Regions from separate parts of the Massilia sp. LjRoot122 genome, predicted to be linked through region 1. Evidence: riboswitches for the same ligand, from Rfam matches in the RefSeq annotation. Region 1 holds a riboswitch; the other holds the start of a gene.
What was found. Region 1 has a riboswitch for thiamine pyrophosphate ahead of ACSQ25_RS21920 (D-amino acid dehydrogenase). Riboswitches for the same ligand answer to the same signal wherever they lie in the genome.
Positions count from the first base shown of each region.

Region 2: another riboswitch for thiamine pyrophosphate. It lies ahead of ACSQ25_RS08195 (TonB-dependent siderophore receptor); the one in region 1 lies ahead of ACSQ25_RS21920 (D-amino acid dehydrogenase).

Region 1 is NZ_CAXUPB020000001.1:4,988,074-4,992,963, forward strand. Features, by position in the region: gene ACSQ25_RS21915 (GlxA family transcriptional regulator) at 1-846, opposite strand, end outside; gene ACSQ25_RS21920 (D-amino acid dehydrogenase) at 880-2,241, opposite strand; TPP riboswitch at 2,203-2,309, opposite strand; gene ACSQ25_RS21925 (phasin family protein) at 2,551-3,216, shown strand; gene ACSQ25_RS21930 (hypothetical protein) at 3,332-3,853, shown strand; gene queC (7-cyano-7-deazaguanine synthase QueC) at 3,864-4,574, opposite strand; gene ACSQ25_RS21940 (autotransporter assembly complex protein TamA) at 4,724-4,890, shown strand, end outside.
Region 2 is NZ_CAXUPB020000001.1:1,857,169-1,862,058, reverse strand. Features, by position in the region: gene ACSQ25_RS08205 (DUF535 family protein) at 1-965, shown strand, start outside; gene ACSQ25_RS08200 (CocE/NonD family hydrolase) at 1,067-2,650, shown strand; TPP riboswitch at 2,717-2,824, shown strand; gene ACSQ25_RS08195 (TonB-dependent siderophore receptor) at 2,914-4,890, shown strand, end outside.

The DNA of each region.
Region 1 (4,890 bases):
CCGCGCCGCTTCGACCCGGAACAGTTCGACCGCCTTGCCCGGCGAACGGCCGGTCCTGCTTTTGTAGACCCGGGAAAAATTGCGGGCGCTCATGCGCGCGCGTTCGGCCAGCAGCTCGACGCTCAGGTCGGCATTGTGGAGGTTGTCGAGGATCCAGGCATGCAGCACGTCAAAACCGGCGCTGTCGCGCGCCTGCGCCCGCAGCAGCTCGCTGTGCTGCGACTGTCCGCCGGGACGCTTCATGAACACCACCAGGTCGCGCGCCAGGTCCATGGCGACGGCCCTGCCGCAATCCTCCTCGACCAGGGCGAGCGCCAGGTCGATGCCCGCGGTCACGCCGGCCGAGGTCCAGACCCGGTCCTGGCGGATGAAGATGGCATCCCGGTCGACCGTGAGGGAGGCGAAGCGCTGCTCCAGCAGGTCCGACATGGCCCAGTGCGTGGCGGCGCGCCTGCCGTCCAGCAGTCCGGCTTCGGCCAGCAGAAAGGCGCCGGTGCATACCGATGCGGTGCGCCGCGCACGCGGCGCTGCCTGCCGCAGCCAGGCGATGCTCGCATCCAGCTGGTCCAGCAGGCCGGCGATCCCGGAGGATCCGGGCACGACGATGGTGTCGATGGCGCGCTGGTCGAATGCGGAGACCGGCAGCGTATCGATCACGACGCCTTCTTCCGTGCGCACCGGGCCGCCGTGCAGGCTCACCGTCTGCAATTCGTAGGGAAGCAGCTCACGCCCGCCCAGGTGGCGTTGCGCGGCCCAGAACACGGTCTGCGGACCGGTCAGGTCGAGCAGCCCCGTCCCGGGAAAGGCAAGGAACAGGATGAGCGGGGGCTGGCGGGTGGGTAGCATGGCGAAGGAGAATGCGGCATCGACCCCGGCATCTTACCGGATCGTGAAGGCGACCTGCACCTCCGGCTTGCGCCCCGAAATGATATCGGCCAGCGCCCGCCCGGAGCCGCAGGCCATGGTCCAGCCCAGCGTGCCGTGCCCGGTATTCAGGTACAGGTTCGGATACCGCGTCGCGCCGATGTAGGGGACGTTCGATGGCGTCAGGGGCCGCAGGCCAGCCCAGTAACGCGCACGCTCGTAAGCGCAGGCGCCGGGAAAGAGTTCGCGCACGCGCCGGGTAATCGCCTCGCAGCGCACCATGTTCAGCGCACGCGAATAGCCGTCAAGCTCGCAGGTTCCGGCGACGCGCAGGCGCGCTCCGAGCCGCGATAGCACCAGTTTGTGGCCGTCGTCGGTGAGCGACACCGTCGGCGCCGCGGCCGCGTCGATGACCGGATAGGTCGCCGAGTAGCCCTTGCCGGGATAGATCATCAGCCGGATGCCCAGCGGCGCCAGCAACGCGGGCGAAAAACTGCCGAGTGCGACGACGAAGGCGTCGGCATCCAGCACCCCGTGCCGGCCTTCGCCGTCGATGAGCTCCACGCCGCTGATCTTTCCCGCCTCGGCCAGCAGGCGCGTCACGCTCGTGTTGTAGCGGAAGCGGATGCCCGCGGCTTCGCCCCTGGCTGCCAGTTGCTTCGTGAAGGCGTGCACGTCGCCCGACTCGTCGCTGGCGGTAAAGTCGCCGCCCACCAGCCGGACACGCGCTCCCGCCAGCGCGGGTTCGATGCGCAGCACCTCATCGGCGTCGATCGTCATGCGCGGGCAGCCCAGTTCGCGCATCGCCGCCGCGGCGCGGCAGGCACGGTCGAACTCGCGCTGGTCGGTATACACATGCAGGATGCCGCGCGCCAGGTGATCGTAGTCGATCCCGGTCTCGGCCCGCAGGGCCTGCAGGCTGCGGCGGCTGTAATCGGCGATGGCGACGATCCGGCGCAGATTGGCGGCCACCCGCGCCGGCCGGCATTCGCGCACGAACTGCAGGCACCAGCGCCATTGCAGCGGATCGGCGCGCAGGCGGAACAGCAGCGGTGCGTCTTCGCGGCCGAGCGAGCGCAGGACCTTGAGCAGGCCGGCAGGGTTGGCCCAGGGCTCGGCATGCGACACCGAAATCTGGCAACCATTCGCAAAGCTCGTTTCCTGCGCCGGTCCCGGCTGGCGATCGAGCACGGTGACCTCATGCCCTGCCTGCCGCAAGTACCATGCGCAGGCGGTGCCGACCACGCCGGCTCCCAGCACAATGACTTTCATCGGATCCTTGTGTGCGTCTCGGGCGCCTGGGCAGGATCGGGCAAGGGAGTGGTTGGATGCGGCATGACCGGCATCGCCACGCTTCCCTTCGCTGGCATTATCCAGATCAGGTTCCGAGGGTATGTCTCACCCACGGCGCGCGTTCGCGCGGCGCAGGACCCCTAGCGTTTGCCCTTGTAGGGCGCAAGTATTCTATCTCGTTCCAAATGTGTCTGCGGAGAACGACGCGCAAATACTTCTGCCGATTCGTCCCGTGCGCGCCAAATGGGGCGCATAGTGTCCTGTGTTCGCTCGATGCTTTCCCGATCCTGCATCTTCGCAGCAATCCGCTGCCTCCCCCTCGACCCGCCCTTCTGCCGCTCCCGATCCATCGGGACCGTGCCCTCATGCGGCTCGACACCGACAAGGACTTCCATGTTCCCTTATTCCCCTTCCAGCAATCCCGCCCTCCGCTCCCATGTGGATTCCCAGCTCGCCTGGTTCAATGACCTGAACAAGACCCTGACAGGGTCCTTCCAGGCCGTGTGCGAAGCCAACCTCAAGCTCGGCCAGAGCATGATCGAAGAAACCATGAGCGCCAGCAAGCGCATGCTGTCGAGCGAGCGTCCTTTCGACGCCATGGGTGCGGCCGCGGCCCATGCCCAGCCGGCTTCCGACAAGCTGCGCGCCTACCAGCAGCATCTCTCGCGCCTGGCGGCCGAGGTCCACGTCGAACTGGCCCGCGTCGCCGAGCAGCACGGTCCGGAAACCTCGCGCACCGCCCACGCCCTGGCGGACGACGTGACGCGTGCCGCCACCGAAGAAAGCGCGCGCAGCATGCGCCAGCAGGAAGAAGTACTGAAGACCTTCCGCGATCCCTTCCAGCCGGCGGATGCGCAACGCGGCAACGGCGGTGGCAACGGCCATGCCCATGCCGCGGCGAACCTGCATGCCGAGCGCGCCAACGCGAGCGCCGGCAGCGGCGCCAGCATGCAGTTCGACGGACTTGCCGACAACGGTTCCGTGCAGGGCCACGTCCAGGGACCGGCCGTGCAGCCGGCCCCGCAGGCGGGCAACAAGCCGCCGCGCAAACCGGGCTGAGTGGGTACGACGAGGCGCTTGCCGGGGCGAAGCGCGCCGCTGTGAACTTCCGCGCATTTTCCGCCGCGCGGATCGGGCATGATGGCGGCATCGACACTCTGCCTCCATCGCTCCCATGACGCTTCCGGCAAAGACCCTCCTCGCAGCACTGTTCCTCCTGGCCGGCGCCGCAACTGCCATCCCAGCCTCGGCATGCCGGATATACACGCCGGAGGAAGCCGCCCGCAGGCAGCAGGAAGCTGTGGCCGAGACGAAGGCGCAGTTGCTGGCGCTGAAGGACGAGGCGGACCTGGTCTTCGTCGGGCGCATTGCCATGCTCACGTCCCAGGAAGAGACCCTGCCCTCAAGCTCGCCGATCCCCCACCTTGTGCAGGTCTACGGCGCCACCTTCGACCTGGTCGAGGACATCAAGGGAAAGTACGCGGCCCAGCAGGTGCTGAGCTTCACCAGGGACAAGACCCGGGTCGTCATCGGCTGCACGAGGGACATCCGCGACAGCCTGCCGCGCGCGAACGGCACCGGCGATATGTACCTGGTGTATGCCAGGGCCGGCAAGATCCTGCGGGCCAACCGCATGCCGGAGTGGGAACTGATGAACGGGCGCCAGGAAGCCGAGTTCCTGCGCACCGCGAAATAGGAAGGGCCGCTCAGGCGGCCTTGTTCGCCACGTACTGCTCGTAACCACGCGCCCGCAGCGCACAGGCCGGGCAGCTGCCGCAGCCATGGCCCCATGGATGCGCGGCGCCGCGCTCGCCCAGGTAGCAGGTGTGGGTGTCGAAGCGGATCAGGTCCACCAGCGCCTCGCCGCCGCAATCCTGGGCCAACTGCCAGGTCTCGGCCTTGTCGATCCACATCAGGGGGGTCTCGACCTTCAGCCGCGTGGCCATGCCGAGATTCAGCGCCACCTGCAGCGCCTTCATGGTGTCGTCGCGGCAGTCCGGATAGCCCGAGAAGTCGGTCTCGCACATGCCGCCCACCAGCACGGTCAGGCCGCGGCGGTAGGCCACCGTGGCCGCCACCGTCATGAACAGCAGGTTCCGGCCCGGCACGAAAGTGTTCGGCAGGCCGTTCTCCTGCATCGCGATGGCCACGTTGCTGGTCAGGGCCGTGTCCGAGATCTTGGAGATCAGGGACAGGTCGATCATGTGGTCCTCGCCCAGCCTGGCATCCCAGTCCGGATTGAGTGCGCGCATTTTGGACAGCAGGGTCGGGCGCACTTCCAGCTCGATGGCGTGGCGCTGGCCGTAGTCGAAGCCGATGGTCTCCACGCGCGCATAGCGCTGCAGGGCCCAGGCGAGGCAAGTGGTGGAATCCTGGCCGCCGCTGAAGAGGACGAGCGCGGTGTCGTTGGTAGGCATGATCGGGTTCGTGGACAGAGGAAACCGCGAATTCTGGCATAAAACAGGGCGCTACGTCAGCTCCGCAAACCCCGCACCGCTGGGCTTAGCGTCCGTCACCGTTTTTGCCAATCCGTTAAGATTGCCATGAACTTACCCTACGGAGCGCCATGTTTCCTGCAAGATCGAATTCCCGCCGCCTGCGTCCCCTGCCCCGCCTCTTCATGGGAATGGGCGCCCTGGTATTTGCGACCGCAGTCTACGCACAGGAAAGCACACGGGGAATCGACTACCAGGTACGCATCGACGCCCCGCGCCAGATCGAGAACATGCTCGA
Region 2 (4,890 bases), 3.1 Mb from region 1:
TCGCTCATCTGTCCAAGAGCTGGCTCGCCCGCCGCAGCCAGTACACGCCCGCTTCGTGGATGCTGAGTATCGTGCGCAGCCTGCGCGTGCTGCGCTACTGGCGCGAGCACCAGGCCCTGTGCCGGCTCGACCTGGTGCGCCGCTTCGTCGCGGCCGCCCCCAACGACGACCTGTTCCACCACCTGAGCCACCGCAGCTACCTGTCGAAAGACCTGAGTGCGCGCGAGCGCGTGCAGTGCGTGCTGTCGCACTACCGTTTCGAGGACGGCGCCTTCGGCAACGCTTACCACCAGGCGGTCTACGGCGGCGGCGGGCTCACGCTGTGGCAGCATCAGTCGCAGCACGAAGGCGGCGAGCATGCTTTCCTCCTGCGCCTCGAGATGGCGCCGCGCCACGATGCCGAGGGCGACCTCACCATCTCGCTGGTCGCCGACGGCAAGTACCTGCACCGCCTCTCCTATACCTGGGTGGACGGGCAACTGGCGGGCGTCGACCTGCCGACCGTTCCCTTCGTCACCCGCAACCAGGGCCGCTGGACCGATTCCGGCGCCGCCTTCGACGCCTTCGAGGAAGCCTTCCCCAACAACTCGCCGAGCTTCTTCTGCTTCGCCGCGATGCAGGGCGTGGCCCAGGCGCTGGGCATCGACCAGGTGGCGGCCATCAAGTGCACCTCGCACGTCGCCTACAATCCCGTCGACGTCAAGCACTTCGAGAACGCCTATGACGGCTTCTGGAAGATCCTGGGCGGCGTCGAGATGCCGGGCCGCAGCTACCTGATCCGCCTGCCCTTCTACCTCAAGCCGTTGGCCGACATGCCGTCCAAGCACCGCAAGCGCGCCGCCCAGCGCCGCGAGTTCTGGCGCGCCATCGGCGACTCCACCCGCAGCACGATGCTGCGCCACATGGTGCCGGCAGCCAGCGCGCAGGCGCGCACGGCGACGGCGCCGGCCACGGCCGAAGCCTGATACCACGGTCCGGGAGCGGCGGATGCCGCGGTGAGAATTGGAGAGACATGGCGCCGGGGTCCCCTCCTATACTGGGCGCCCTGCCAACGCCTCCACACGCCATGACCCGCCTGCCGACTGCCTTTCTATCCGCGCTGTTGTCCGCCCTGCTGTTCTGCGCCCTGCCCGCCGCCCAGGCCACACCCCTGATACCCGAACCCGGCCCGCTTCCGGTCGGCCTCAAGGTGCTCAAGCAGTACGACCACGCGCGCGTCTACAAGACCCGTGTCTCGCTCACCACCGGCAAGCCGGCGAGCGGCGAACGGGCGCGTCCGATGCAGGTGCTGGTGTGGTACCCGGCCGTGCGCGCCGGACGGCCGCTCAGCTTCGGCGATTACCTCGCAACAAGTGTCACGGAATCCGGCTTCGACCTCTCCCCTGACGAGCTGAAGCGCCGCAGCGCACAGCAGCTCGCGCAGTTCGCCGGGGCGATCGGCAAGGAGGCCGTGCAGCGGGAGCTGGCGCAGCCGATGCTGGCAACGCTGGACGCGCCGGCACGGGGTGGCCGCTTCCCGGTGCTGATCTACGCGCCCAGCTTCAGCGCCAGCGCGGCCGAGAATGCCGACCTGTGCGAATACCTGGCCAGCCAGGGCTATATCGTGCTGTCCAGCGCCTCGCAGGGCGCACGTACGCGTGCGATGACGGACGATGTCGAAGGCCTGGAAACGCAGGCGGCCGACATCGCCTGGCTGATCGCCCAGGCCGCCGCGCTGCCGCAGGCGGACATGGAGCGCCTCGCGGTGGCGGGTTTCAGCTGGGGCGGCCTGGCCAATGTGCTGGCCGCCGCCCGCGACGACCGCATCAAGGCGCTGGTCAGCATCGACGGCTCGGTCCGCTATTTCCCCCAGTTCGTGGACGGCGGCAAGGCCGCGGTGCCCTACGTGACCCCGGCGCGCCTGCCGCTGCCGCTGCTCTACCTGGCCCAGCGCCCCCGCTCGATCGAGGCCCTGAACCGCAGCGAAAAGAGCACGGCCTTCAGCCTGCTGAACCGGATGAGCTACTCCGACGTGTTCGTGGCCACGATGCATCCGATGCTGCACCAGCACTTCGCGGCGGACGGGCTGCGCTTCGCCCGCGCCAGCGATTTCGCCGACTACGACCGGGACGAGGTCCGCGCCGCGCATGCTTGGATGGCGCGCTACGTGCATCGCTTCCTCGACGCCTACCTGAAAGGCGACAAGGCAGCGCAGGCCTTCCTGGCCAACCGGCCCGAGGCCAACGGCGCACCGAAGCGCATGATCACGATGGAAGCGAAACGCGGCAGCGGCCTGGCGCCGACCCACGAGAACTTCGCCGGCCAGCTGGCCGAACGCGGATTCGACCAGGCCTTCGAGCTCTACCAGGACATGCAGGCGCGCGGCGCCAGCTTCAAGCTCGGCCCGGACGCGATCAATTCCTGGGGCTACGAGCTGCTGCGCGACGGCATGCATGCCGAATCCATCGCCATCTTCAGCTTCGGCACCCGCCTCCTGCCCGAGGATGCGAACCTGTTCGACAGCCTGGGCGAAGCGCAGGAAGCGGCGGGCTACAAGGAAGATGCCGTGCGCAGCTACCGCCGTTCGCTGGAACTCAACCCGAAGAACAGCAACGCCGTGGCGCGCCTGAAGGTGCTGGACCTGAAAGTGTCCAGCCTGGCGCCCAAGTAAGCACAGGGCCGGCGGCCGCCGGCCCTTGCCACATTCACCACGCCCGCCCGGGTCCGTGGTACACTGCCGCCTCGCTAGGGGTCCTGGTGCGCGCAAGGTCGCGCTGCCGGGTGAGAGATACCCTTCGTACCTGATCTGGATAATGCCAGCGAAGGAAAGCGCAACGCAGTTCCCAATTTGTTTGCCCTTCCCCCACGTTGGCTCCGGCTTTTTCATCAAAAGCAGCGCGCCGCTTTGCCGTGGCGCGCGAAGACGAGCAAACCATGACTTTCAAGCTGAAGCACTCCGTTCTTGCCTGCGCCATCCTGCAGGCCTTCTCCCTTACCGCATCCGCACAGCAAACCGAAGGCGTCGCCTCGGTGGTGGTCACCGGCAGCCGCTGGGTCGCCAGCGACCGCGCCAGCATCGGTGGTTTCTCCGAGTCGCCGCTGCTCGACACCCCGGCCTCGATCACCGCCATCAACCGCACCCAGATGCTGGACCTGTCGATTCGCAACGTGAGCGACGCCGCGCGCTTCGACGCCTCGGTCGGCGATGCCTACAACGCGGTCGGCTATGCCGAGCAGTTCTCGATCCGCGGTTTCGCCCTCGACAACGCCAGCAGCTACCGCAAGGACGGCATCGCGATCCCCGCCGACACCCAGATCCCGCTGGAGAACAAGGAACGCATCGAAGTGCTGCGCGGCCTGGCCGGCCTGCAGGCCGGCGTCGCGGCGCCGGGCGGCATGGTCAACTTCGTCACCAAGCGCCCGACCAATGCGCCGCTGCGCTCGGCGCTGGTGGAAGTGAGCGAACGCGGCACCCTGCACGGCGCGATCGACCTGGGCGGCCGCTTCGACGACCGCCGTTTCGGCTACCGCATCAATGCCGCGGCCGAAGACATCAAATCCTATGTGCGCGGCGCCGACGGCGAGCGCCAGTTCGTGTCGGGCGCCTTCGACTGGCAGATCAGCCCGAACGCCCTACTGCAGCTGGACCTGGACCACCAGCACAAGTCGCAAATCACCGCGCCGGGCTACCAGCTGCTGCGCAACGAAGTCCTGCCGACCGGCATTTCGCCCAAGACCCTGCTGAACGACCAGCCCTGGACCAAGCCGGTCGAGACCGACAGCAGCAACCTGGGGCTGCGCTTCGAATACCGCCTCAATCCCGACTGGACCGCGACCGTCAACGCCAACAAGCACTGGTTCAAGCGCGACGACTACACCGCCTTCCCCTACGGCTGCAGCAACGAGGGCGACGGCTTCTATCCGGGCTACTGCTCGAACGGCGACTACGACGTCTACGATTACCAGAGCGTCGGCGAGCGCAAGACGCCGTGGGGCGCGCAGGCCATGCTGCAGGGCCGCTTCGCCACGGGCGCCGTGCGCCACCAGCTGACTGTCGGCGCGGCGATGTCGGAGCGCCACGACAGCTTCGGCACCTATGTCTACGACTACGCCGGCTACAGCAACATCTGGAACAAGCTGGTCGTCGATCCGGCGCCGGGCAATCCGCGCACCGGTCCGGTGATGGAGCGCCGCAACGACCGCGAAGGCGCGCTGTTCGTGCAGGACGTGGCCACGCTGTCGGAAGGCCTCACGCTGCACACCGGCCTGCGCTGGGTGAAGCTCAAGCGCGACGAACTGGCCGAGATCGAACAGGGCTGGGTGCACGCTGATGACAGCTTCGTGCTGCCGAGCGTGGCCCTGGTCTACAAGCCGGCGCGCGACTGGAGCGTCTACGGCTCGCTGAGCCACGGCCTGCAGCACGGCGGCATCGCCGAGATGGGCACCGCCAACGAAGACAGCGTGCTGCCGCCGAGCCGCTCGAAGCAGGTGGAGCTGGGCGTCAAGGGCATCGTCAACCAGGCCGTGATGCTGTCGGCCGCCGCCTTCGACATCCGCCAGGGCCTGGAGTACGTGAATGGCGCCAACCTGTTCGTGCGCGCCGGCCAGCAGCGCCACCGCGGCGTCGAACTGGCGGCCCAGGGCAAGCTCAATCCCGACCTGAACTACAGCCTGTCGGTGATGGCGCTCGACGCGGAGCAGACCGGCACCGGCGACGCCAGCGTGGAAGGCAAGCGCGTGACCAACGTGCCGGAATTGCGTTCGACCGCCTGGGTGGAGTATGCGGTGCCGGCAGTGGCCGGCCTGAAGCTCGACGCGACCTGGCAGTACTCGGGCAGCAAGGCCTTCGACCCGGCCAACCGCGCCATCGTCCCGGGCTACCACGTGGCCGCGCTGGGCGCCTCGTATGCA